Regions from separate parts of the Marinobacter sp. LV10R520-4 genome, predicted to be linked through region 1. Evidence: riboswitches for the same ligand, from Rfam matches in the RefSeq annotation. Region 1 holds a riboswitch; the other holds the start of a gene.
The links. Region 1 has a riboswitch for thiamine pyrophosphate ahead of ATG98_RS08790 (3-oxoacyl-ACP reductase). Riboswitches for the same ligand answer to the same signal wherever they lie in the genome.
Positions count from the first base shown of each region.

Region 2: another riboswitch for thiamine pyrophosphate. It lies ahead of thiB (thiamine ABC transporter substrate binding subunit); the one in region 1 lies ahead of ATG98_RS08790 (3-oxoacyl-ACP reductase).

Region 1 covers NZ_PDJM01000001.1:1,807,099-1,812,864, forward strand. The annotation lists gene ATG98_RS08775 (CopG family transcriptional regulator) at 1-157, shown strand, start outside; gene ATG98_RS08780 (alpha/beta hydrolase family esterase) at 190-1,380, shown strand; gene ATG98_RS08785 (sodium:solute symporter family protein) at 1,427-2,866, opposite strand; TPP riboswitch at 2,986-3,094, opposite strand; TPP riboswitch at 3,184-3,280, shown strand; gene ATG98_RS08790 (3-oxoacyl-ACP reductase) at 3,328-4,101, shown strand; gene ATG98_RS08795 (LLM class flavin-dependent oxidoreductase) at 4,101-5,417, shown strand; gene ATG98_RS08800 (thiazole synthase) at 5,514-5,766, shown strand, end outside.
Region 2 covers NZ_PDJM01000001.1:3,534,211-3,539,976, reverse strand. The annotation lists gene ATG98_RS17180 (Fic family protein) at 1-662, shown strand, start outside; gene ATG98_RS17170 (carboxymuconolactone decarboxylase family protein) at 1,265-1,819, shown strand; gene yghU (glutathione-dependent disulfide-bond oxidoreductase) at 1,915-2,790, shown strand; gene ATG98_RS17160 (TetR/AcrR family transcriptional regulator) at 2,859-3,359, opposite strand; TPP riboswitch at 3,683-3,775, shown strand; gene thiB (thiamine ABC transporter substrate binding subunit) at 3,824-4,885, shown strand; gene thiP (thiamine/thiamine pyrophosphate ABC transporter permease) at 4,898-5,766, shown strand, end outside.

The DNA.
Region 1 (5,766 bases):
GGGAGAAGTACTACAGATTCAAGTGCTGGGACTTGCCAGTATTGCCGAGGATGTTTCCCCTGAGCTTGCCTTGGCGACGATTGAATCGATTGCCGTTCTAGGCGCTCTACAAGCGAGCAAGGCGGTCAAGGCCGCCTTGGCGGACAGAATCTATTAGTAGTGTATTCATTCACGCCGAGGGACATTTCCATGAATCGTTCAATCAACGAAACGCTTATGGCCAATCTGAAAGAAGCCACTCGATTGACTCAAGCGGGCCAACTGCAGGAAGCGACCGCAATAATACAGCGAGCGTTGCACGGCACGTCGAACCTAAATAAAGTGGTCAAGCCTGTGTCAGCCGAACGCATGGCGGGCCAAGGCACGCCAGACAGGGCTAAGCCTGTGGGCGATCTTCTGCGCGGCAAACTATCGGGTTTGAACGGGTTGAGCACAGGTTTGGCATCTTCCGTCGAAGCGCTACCCGAAGGTGCAACGTTTAACAGTGACACCTTTACTAATCAAACGGGCAGCCGCGACTACAAACTGTACATTCCCAGTGGTTATCACGGCCAGTCCCTGCCGCTGGTGGTTATGCTGCACGGATGTACCCAGAATCCGGATGATTTTGCGGCTGGTACGGGTATGAACACGCTTGCGGAATCGCAGTTGTGTCTGGTGCTCTATCCCGCTCAAACAGCTTTTGTCAATCACTCCAAGTGTTGGAACTGGTTCAAACCAAGCGATCAACAACGCGAGAACGGCGAACCGGCAATTCTTGCCGGTATGACGCGGCAGATTGTCGATGAGTATAAGTTGGACGAGCAACGGGTTTATGTGGCGGGATTGTCCGCCGGCGGTGCCATGGCAACCACCCTTGCAATGACCCACCCGGACTTATACGCAGCGGTGGGCGTTCATTCTGGTCTTCCCCACGGTGCCGCACACAGTATACCTTCAGCACTTGCGGCCATGCGAGGTGATGCCGCGCCTCTTGCAAGCCGTAATAACAAGAGGGCGGGTGCTGGCGCAATGTCGTCAATGGATCAGAAAATTCCCGCCATCATATTCCACGGTGACCGCGACACCACGGTACACCCTGGCAATGGCGACCGCGTTGCGGCGCAGTATTCTAGCTCTATCGGCTCGGGCAGCGGACCGAAAAACGCGATTGATATCAAAAGTGAACAAGGGAAGGTGCCCAACGGCCATGCCTATACCCGCACGACTCATCATGATGCCAACGGCAAGGCTATTGTTGAACAGTGGTCGATTCACGGCGCCGGCCACGCCTGGGCCGGTGGTGCGCCTCAAGGCTCGTATACCGACCCGAAAGGTCCGGATGCGACTGGGGAAATGCTGCGCTTTTTCCTGACGCATTCAAAAGTCGAGCAGCGGTAGACGTCACGTTAAGGGCAATCGTAAGCCGGCTATTAGCGGCTGCAGATTACCCTTCCAGCTTCCGCACCTGCTGCGCCAAGATGGAAAAATCGAAGCGCTCTCCTTTTGGCATTAGCAGCAACAATAACGACACCGCAATGGGTACAAAGGTTGCGAGCAGGAAAGATTCCAGCAAATAGGTGAGCGGCGCCCCCGGTGCGGGAAACAGCATTAACCCGGTAGCCAGGCCGGCAAACGTGCTAATCGCGGCGTTGTAGCTTTGGTAACGGGCGTTGTAGAAGCCAAAAAATACCGGGAAAGCAGCGGCGCAGCACAGCAGATCGGCCAGCAGAAACAGGTAAAGCACGCTGTAACCTTGGGCCGCCACAAACAGCACCGGTACCGACAACAACACAATCAGCCAGCGGGACAGCGACAGCAGGCTATGGTTGCTCAACTTTGGCAGCAGCCGGCGCAGGTCTATGACCATGATGCTGGTCAGCCCGCTGATGGTGGAGTCGGCACTGCTCATAATCAGCGCCAGCCCAAAGGGTAACAGGCCAATCGCAAACCACACGGGTACGTCCGCCAGCAACACGCTGAACAGCGCCACCGAACCGTCACCCGGCAAGCCCAGGCCTACAAACGCCAGCCCGAACAAACCCATGATGAAAATGATGGGGAAACTCAACAGACCACTGATGATAAAACCGTTGCGGATAACCTTGTTATCGCGGGCGGCGAAAATACGCTGCCAGGTGCCTTGGTAAAATAACCCGGTCAGCACCACTGCCAGGAAAAAGGTCAGGCCGGATTTCAGGCCGTTGATGTCCAGTGGGTTAAGCAGGTGTGGAGCTTTTTCCTGCAAACCTTGAATCGCCGGGGCCAGACCACCGGTGGCCTTCCAGCCAAAGCCAATTAATAGCGCCAAAAAGGGCAAAATCACCAGCATTTGTACCCGGTCGGTAAAAATGGTGACTCGCAGGCCGCCGTACAGGGTGTACAGCAGAGTGGCGCCCATGACGATGCTGGCGGTTAGCCATAAGGGCACCGGCGCTAGTAAAGACACCATTTTGGCAATGGCAGTCAGGCCCGCAGTCAGGCTGATAAACAGATAAAAAACCATGATCACCAGCACGAAGCCGTACATAACGCGACCATAGCGGCCGAGCACAAATTCGGTGAGGGTGTGGCCTTCGGGCATTAATGTTCGAATGCGTTTGCCCAAGGGAATCATGATCAGCCGCGGTGCCAGGGCACCCAGAGCATAACCGGTCACAGCACCAATGCCACCCCAGGTGGCGGCCTGGGCCGGGCCAAACAGAATCCAGGTACCCATGGTGGTTGCCAGCAAGGTTAGCAGGGTGGCAGAGCTGCTCTGGCTGTTGCGGGCGACCAGAAAGTCGTCCAGTTTGTCTTGCTTGTGGCGGGCGTAAATCAGGCCGGGTATCGCAAAAAGTGCGGCGAATAAAACCAGCCATATAAGGGCGGTAGAGGTGCTGAGCATGGGTAAATTTTCCTTGCCGCGGCAGGCGGGAGCGTCATCGCCAAAGGTGGCGGGTCAATAGTACAACCGGGACAACCAAGACAAGCAGCGGGGAAAGAAAGGGGCGCACAGGCAAGCGTAAAGCAGGCGTTTTCCTTCCCTTCGCCGGCATTACCCGGATCAGGTTCGAAGGGTTACCGCACTAAGTGCGGAGTCTCAGCCATCGCAATGGCGCCCCCAGGAATGGCAATAGAGTAGGAAGTCTGTTCGTACTTGTCAATTGCCGCTATTAATGGCGGTTTGGCCTGCATATTCGTGCCGCCGTTGTGCTATGGTTTTGGCTCGACACGGGGTGTCCTGCTTTGCAGGGCTGAGAGCACACCCGTTGAACCTGATCCAGTTCATACTGGCGAAGGGATGTCAGAGGGTGCGCCCGCACCCAATCTGTCCATTCATACCTTCGCCTCAGCCATGAGGTGTCTATGCACAAATCCGTCCGTCTTGATCAACAGCTGGTTTTGATAACCGGTGCTGCCCGCGGTTTGGGCGAACACCTGGTGCGCGCGTTTTTGCGGGAAGGCGCCAACGTTGTCATTAACTACCGCAACAGCGCCGAAGCGGCGCACAAACTGGCCGCTGAAGAACCGGTACGTGCCCTTGCGGTGCAGGCTGACGTGACCGACCGCGCCGCTGTGCAGGCGATGTTTGCCCAGGCCCGGCAACATTTCGGGTTTCCGGTGACCACGGTAATCAATAATGCCTTACCAGATTTCTCGTTCAACGGCGATGCTCGCCCGAATGCGGATCAGCTGACCTGGGAGAATCTGAACCAGCAGTTTGCCGGCGTGGTGGGTGGCGCGCTGAACACCACCCAGGCCGCGCTGGCTGGTATGCGCGAACAGGGTTTTGGCCGCATTGTGAATGTGGGGACAAACTTGTTCCAGAACCCGGTGGTGCCGTACCACGATTACACTGCGGGTAAAGCGGCTTTGCTGTCGCTTACCCGTACCCTGTCGCAGGATCTGGGCCCGGATAACATCACCGTGAATATGGTGTCGGGTGGTCTACTGCGCACCACGGACGCATCTGCTGCAACGCCTGAGGCGGTGTTCGATTTCATCGCCGCCAGCACACCGTTGCGACGGGTGACCACGCCGGCAGAGTTTGCCGATGCTACCTTGTTTTTTGCGTCACCCTGGTCGCGCTCGGTAACCGGGCAGAACCTGGTGGTAGACGGCGGATTGGTGAAAAACTGATGGCGGCCTCCGGTTCACATCAACGGATGATGCACATCAACCTGTTTCTGATGGGTTGTGGCCATCATCGAGCAGCCTGGCGCCACCCGCAGTCGGCGGTGGAGCAGTTGGGAGACATTCGCTATTACGAGCGCCTGGCGCAAACCGCCGAACGGGGCAAGCTGGACGCCGTATTTTTCGCCGACAGCAATTCGGCGGGCAATGTGTCAGACGGCAGCTGGTTTTACCTGGAGCCGCTAACGGCCATGGCCGCCATGAGCCGGGCCACGGAAAAAATCGGGTTTATCAGCACCGTATCCAGCACTTTTTACACACCGTTTCACGCCGCGCGTTTAGTCGCATCGCTGGATCATATCTCCGGCGGCCGCATTGGCTGGAACGTGGTTACTTCGATGTTTGATGTAGAAGCCCGCAACCACGGTTATGACGCTATGCCCGGCCACGCCGAGCGTTACCGCCGCGCCGACGAGTTTGTGCAGGCTGTGTTGGGATTGTGGGACTCCTGGGCTGATGACGCTTTGCGGTTTGATCGCCAAGGCCATTACGCCGACCCCGCCAAGGTGCGACCGATAAACCACCAAGGAGAGTTTTTTCGGGTAGACGGACCGTTGAACGTGCCGCGCCCGGTGCAGGGGCACCCGGTATTGTTTCAAGCCGGCGCGTCGGAGCCCGGGCGGGAGCTGGCGGCCAGATGCGCTGAGGCGATTTATGCCGTTGCCTACGATTTGCCGGCGGCGCAAAGCTATTACCGCGACATCAAACAGCGGGTGAAAGCCGCGGGCCGCGAGGTGTATGTGCCGATCCTACCGGGCTTGGTCACTTACGTGGCACCCACCGAAGCGGAAGCAAAAGCCAAACAGCGTGAGCTTGACGAGCTGTTACCCGTGGATTCATCTTTGCGCCAGCTGGCCATGTTTATCGGCCAGGACTGTTCGGGCTGGGATCTAGATGCACCGGTGCCAGCGCTGCCGCCATTGGAAGAGTTTAGCGGGCCGCAGGGCCGCTACAGCACCATTTTACGCATTATCGAAACCGAACAGCCGACTCTGCGCCAGCTGTTAGGCCGGCTGGCGGCGGGGGGTGGCCACTGCACCATGATTGGCACACCCGAGCAGATTGCCGACAAGATGGAGCACTGGTTCCGTAACGAAGGCGCCGATGGGTTTAACCTGATGCCGCCGTCGCTGCCCGGTGGTATTGAAGACTTTATCGAGCAGGTGGTGCCGGTGTTGCAAGGTCGCGGGCTGTTTCGTACTGAGTATCAGGGCAGCACTCTGCGCGAACATTTAGGGTTGGCCAGGCCTGATCGTCGCTGAAACGTTATTTTTGCTGCCCAATATCAAATCACGGTACAAACACTTGCAACAGTCTCCGCTTGTGCAAGTAGGTACCCACACAAACAGGAACACAACATGACAGAACAAACCTTGGACAAACCACTGGTGATCGCAGGGCGGCAGTTCACATCGCGCCTTATGGTGGGTACCGGCCGCTACAAAGACTACGATGAAACCGCGCGTGCGCTATACGAAAGCGGCGCCGAGGTCGTAACCTTTGCCGTGCGTCGCACCAGCATTGGCCAGAATCCCGACGAGCCCAACCTGCTGGATTTCCTGCCGCCAAACCGCTACACCCTGCTGCCCAATACCGCTGGCTGTTACGATG
Region 2 (5,766 bases), 1.7 Mb from region 1:
TTCACCCTATGGCAGATGGAAATGGGCGGATTTCTCGCTTTCTGATCAACGACACCCTTCGCCGGGATTCCGCAATACCGGCGCCTTTGCTTTTGCCGATATCCTCCACTATCACCAAAAGCACAGTCAGTCGCACCCGCTACGACAAGATTCTTGAAGCCTATTCCCGCCCGATGATGGCGAAAACAGCCAACGATATCCGATTCGGAAGTCGGACCGCCTACCCAGATGGTGTGGTGTCGGATTTCGAGTTTTCCGGCAATGACACCCTGCGCCCGGCCTGGCGCTATCCTGATCTCACGGAGCAATCTGAATACCTTTTCCACGTTATTCACGAAACGATTGAATACGAGATGCGCCATCAGATTCAGTCGCATCATTCATATATCGAAGCTCGGGATAAGGTGAAGGACTTCTTAGAAGGGCCGGATGAACATATAGATCGGATTATGCGCTCAGTCGAGCGCAATGAAGGTCAGATCAGCAATAAATTAAAAAATGAATTTCCTGTGCTGAATGACTCAACAATCGGTGAACCGATTAAAGATGTGATCAATGCCCACACTGCTAACCGCCCTGTACGCCAGAATTATGATCCTGGTGCGGAGATCGAGGCACTGCTAAATGGGGTCCTAGGAATTTCCCCTCTAAAAAAGACATAAACCTCTGCAGGCCCCGACATCCATTGCCTGTAGGGGCGCATTATTGTTCAGACACCGGCAAATACCCCTCAATAGTCGCCATCAGATCCTATTCCACTATTATCTGACCGAAGTTAGGCAAGCCGCTAAGGACTGCACCGACAAAGATACGGAAGCCTTGATTGCGTAAGGGCTGATTGAAGCGCAACCAATACCTATGAAGATTTTTTCCAGTAAGTGAGGCGGGTATTTCCCAGTCAAACCTTGGGGGCGCGAACCGTGATGCCTTTGAAGAGGCTCTTGGTGCTCAGGTAACCGATGAGCTATCCCTTTATGCCGAACGCGAAAGGGCCTCGAAAGCTAAGGTAATGGCAAGCTTACAAGGCTAGGAATTTGGTTAGAGATTTTTTGCTCTAAAAATACTGTGATGGCGATACGTCCCTGCAATTTGAGTAATCGCTCAAATTAATATTGAACGATCACTCAAGTTCAGTTAGTGTTATTCCTGTTAAACCTACTTTGAAAAGTTAACGCCTAAATTTGATCGATCACTCAAATTTGGCGGCAACGTTTAACTCGATGTAAATCGCATCACTTTTACTTTTTAGGCAAGGAGTCATTCCATGACCAACTTTACTCTTCATGACAAAGAAAGCGCCCCACAAGAAAGCCAGAATTTACTCGACAACTCCATCAAAGCTTTCGGTATGATTCCAAGCCTTCACGCGGTTATGGCTGAAGCACCAGGCTTACTTGAAGGTTATCAGCGGCTTCATCAGCTCTTTCTGGATAGCAGTTTCGACGACGAAGAAACCACCGTGGTGTGGCAAACCATCAACGTCGAACATGCTTGCCATTACTGCGTGCCCGCACACACCGGCATCGCCAAGAGCATGAACGTTGATGACGGCATCACTGACGCTCTGCGTAACGAAACACCGTTACCGACAGACCGGCTGGAAACCCTGCGCGACTTCACCCTCGCCGTTGTGCGCGGCCGCGGCAACGTGGATGACAGCGCCGTGGCAGCATTTCTGGAGGCCGGATTCACCAAGCGCCAGATTCTTGAGGTCATTCTTGGCACCGCACAGAAGGTGATGAGCAACTACACAAATCACCTTGCCGACACGCCGATAGACAAGCCGTTCCAGAAGTTTGAGTGGCACAAGGCTGACTAATATGCCCAGCAAGTCGGAGGCGGTTCTCGTTTCCCGCCCTGACGTGTCGCTGCTCTATTAAATGCTTTATTTATTTCTAAAAGAGGGTCAGGATCATGTCGAACAGCCATCAATATGCACCACCACAGGTTTGGACCTGGGACGCCGAAAGCGGCGGAACGTGGGCCAGTGTTAACCGCCCCATAGCCGGCGCGACACATGAGGTGACGCTGCCGCGTGGAAAGCACCCTTTGCAGATTTATTCGATGGGAACACCCAATGGCCAGAAGGTCACCATCATGGCCGAAGAGCTGCTGTCCATCGGTGAAACCGGGGCCGAATACGATGCTCACCTGATCCAGATTGGCGAAGGCGACCAGTTTTCATCCGGCTTTGTCGACGTAAATCCAAACTCGAAAATCCCGGCTCTGTTTGATACGGAGAGCGGCAGCCGAGTTTTTGAAAGCGGTGCGATCCTTTTTTATCTGGCTGAGACGTTCGGGCACTTTCTTCCAAAGGACACGGCTGCACGCACCGAAGTACTGAACTGGCTGTTCTGGCTGCAAGGTTCAGCGCCCTATCTGGGCGGCGGATTCGGGCACTTCTACGCCTATGCACCCGAGAAGTTAGAATACCCGATCAATCGCTTCACGATGGAAGTGAAACGCCAACTGGACGTGCTTGACCGGGAGCTAGCCGAGCACCGTTTTCTCGGCGGAGACGAGTATTCCATTGCCGACATAGCCACTTGGCCATGGTATGGCAATTTGGTGCTGGGAGAGGCCTATGGTGCGGGTGAATTCCTGCAGGTCGAAAGCTACAAGAACCTGCGCCGCTGGGCACAAGAGATCTTTGAACGCCCCGCTGTCAAACGTGGCCGCAAAGTCAACCGCACTTGGGGTGAGCTTTCAGAGCAACTGCACGAGCGGCATGATGCCTCGGATTTTGATTTGAAAACTCAAGAAAAACTGGCACCTAAAACGATCGACTAAACAGTCTGCCTTGAAGAAGCCTGCTCCCTGCCCTAAGGCAACAAGAGCAGGCAAATACGCGATAAATATTAGCGTTTATCTGTAACACCGTCCTTACGCAGAGCTTCCAGGGACAGTGCCATATCTTCAGCAAGAGCATGAACAGTCGCACTGTTGACGTCACGTTGGGCGAAAGCGCGTAACCCCATTACTTCTGCCTGCAAGCGCCGCCCAAGGCGAACGGGATCAAGCCGGGCATCCAGTTCCCCGATCTGCTGTGCCGCATCAAAACGATCAATAAAGCGTTCTTCCATGCCTGCCAACAAATCTTCGGCCTTGCGCCAGGCGGCCAACCCAGCCAATGGTGATGGGTAAGCGTTCAAAGTGCGCTCAAACTCGGCCAGCCCCAAGCGGGCATAACGCTCCAAGGACTCCTGAAAAAGCCCATCTTTGCTGCCAAAAGTGGCATAGATACTACCCGGTCGCATATCGAGTGCTTTCTCCAGATCCTTCAACGAGGTGGCATGAAAGCCCTTTTGCCAGAACAGCTGAAGAGCCCGCTCCAGAGAGTCTTGCCGGTTGTGAATCATCGCGCGAGCCCTGGTCAATTCCAGATTTTTGAGGCTGAGACGTAGCTTCAGGGAAAATTTTAAGTCATCATCCGATTTTGTATTGAACAACTACTCAAGTACAGCTACAACCTGATAAATTCCCAATATCACGCGGTTCTGTTCCGGTTGGTGGGGTTTGCGCAGTGGATGCGTTGGTTAAATATTTTCACGAAACCTTGGTATACCACCGTGTTTGATATGATCTCCTATGCTGCGTCAAGACGGTAAGCTTGTCTTTGCATGTTGGTATAGTTTTGTCGATCTGCGGTGTCGTCCTTATAAGGCTTAGGCTGTTATACTCACCCATCTCAACGGGGTGCCTCCAACAGGCTGAGACCATACCCGCGGAACCTGCCCCGGATAATGCCGGCGAAGGAATTGAGCTTTAATCGGCCGAAAACCGCGTATGGTGCCCCAAAACCGGATTTTGAGGTTTAACCACCATGCCGTATTCGCTGTTCCAACGCGTTGTTCAAAAGAGTCAGACTGCCCTACTCCCTGCTAAAACCCAGACAGTTTTAGGGCTCTTTATCCTCATTTTTACCAGTTTATCCAGCGCTACCGAAAACCCAGATTTAACGGTATACACCCACCCCTCGTTCGCAGCGGAATGGGGGCCGGGGCCGGCGGTAAAAACGGCGTTTGAGCAGCGCTGTGACTGCCAACTTAATTATGTGGTGCTCGACAGCGGCGGAGACATTCTACAGCGACTGAGGCTAGAAGGTACCAGCAGCTCAGCCGACCTGGTGTTGGGCCTAGACACCGGCACCATGGAACTGGCTCGCGCCACTGGGCTATTGGCGCCGCACAATGTAAACCTGGACGCTCTCAATCTGCCTATCCTCTGGCAAGACCCATTATTCGTACCCTACGACTGGGGCCACTTCGCGTTTGTTTACGACACCGAGCAGTTGGCCAACCCGCCAACAAATCTGGCTGAGCTGATTGCGGCACCGGATGATTTGAAGATCATTATTCAGGACCCGCGCACTAGTACACCTGGCCTTGGCCTTTTGCTTTGGATGCGCCACGTTTACGGCGACGATGCCGGGGCCAAGTGGGAACAGTTGCAGAAAAAAATCCTGACCACCACAAAGAGCTGGAGTGACGGCTATTTTTCATTGTTTATGAACGGTGAAGCGCCAATGATTTTGTCTTACAGCACCTCACCGGCTTACCACATGGCCATCGACAAGACCGAGCGCTATCAGGCAGCGGCGTTCAGCGAGGGGCACTACCTGCAAGTAGAAGTAGCGGCGGTGGTCGCCAGTTCACCACATAAAGCGCTGGCAAGGGAGTTTTTGGACTTCATGTTGAGCGCCGACTTTCAACGCCATATTCCGCTGAAGAACGTTATGTACCCGGCTATTGATCTGGGCGCCGAATTGCCCGATGTTTTTAACCGTTTGATACAGCCGTCCCGCACTCTGTTTTTTGATCCGGCCGAGGTGGCACAACATCGTCGCGAATGGGTCGATGAGTGGCTGGAAGCCATGACACGCTAGCGGAGCTGGCTAATGCAAAATCCGCTGAGCTTTTATAAAACCCATCGCGCGCCCCTGAGCCACCCCGGCTGGCAGTTGGCACCCGGCCTGCTGATCGCCCTGGCCATAATCACGCTGACGGCCACAGGCGTGGGCGCCCTACTATGGCAAGCACCGGCGCTAAACCCGGCAGAACTCTGGCACAGCCGTTACCTGCGCAATGTGGTTAGTTTTACCGTTTGGCAGGCGCTGCTGTCCGTGCTTATCAGCACGCTGCTGGCCATTCCCGTTGCCCGGGCGCTGGCGCGGCAACCCCGGTTTCCCGGCCGCGGCCTGCTGCTTCGGCTGATGGAGCTCAGCCTGGTGATGCCCACCATTGTGGTGGTCTCTGGTTTGGTTAACGTTTACGGCCGCCAGGGTTGGCTCACTGGGATTGTGAGTGACTTTGCACCGGCGCTGCAGTGGAACTTGTACGGCTTGAACGGCATTGTTTTGGCCCATGTGTTTTTTAACGCCCCGCTGATTGCGCGCATTCTACTTCAAGCTTTGGAGGCGACACCGCAAGGCCAAAAGCGCCTGGCTAGCCAAATGGGCCTGCGCGGTTTTATGCTGTGGCGGGTTCTGGACTGGCCGGCCATGAAGCCGGTGTTGCCCGGGTTGCTGGCGCTGGTGTTTACCCTGTGCTTTACCAGTTTTGCCATTGTAATGACGTTGGGCGGCGGGCCAGGTTCAACCACATTGGAAGTGGCCATTTACCAGGCCCTGCGTTTTGAGTTCGATTTTGGCCGCGCCGCTTTGCTGGCACTGGTGCAGCTGGGTATTTGTGGGAGCCTGTGGTGGCTGGTTCTGGGCATGGGTGAGCACACCAGTGTGTTGTCGGAACGACGCTTCAGCCAACCACC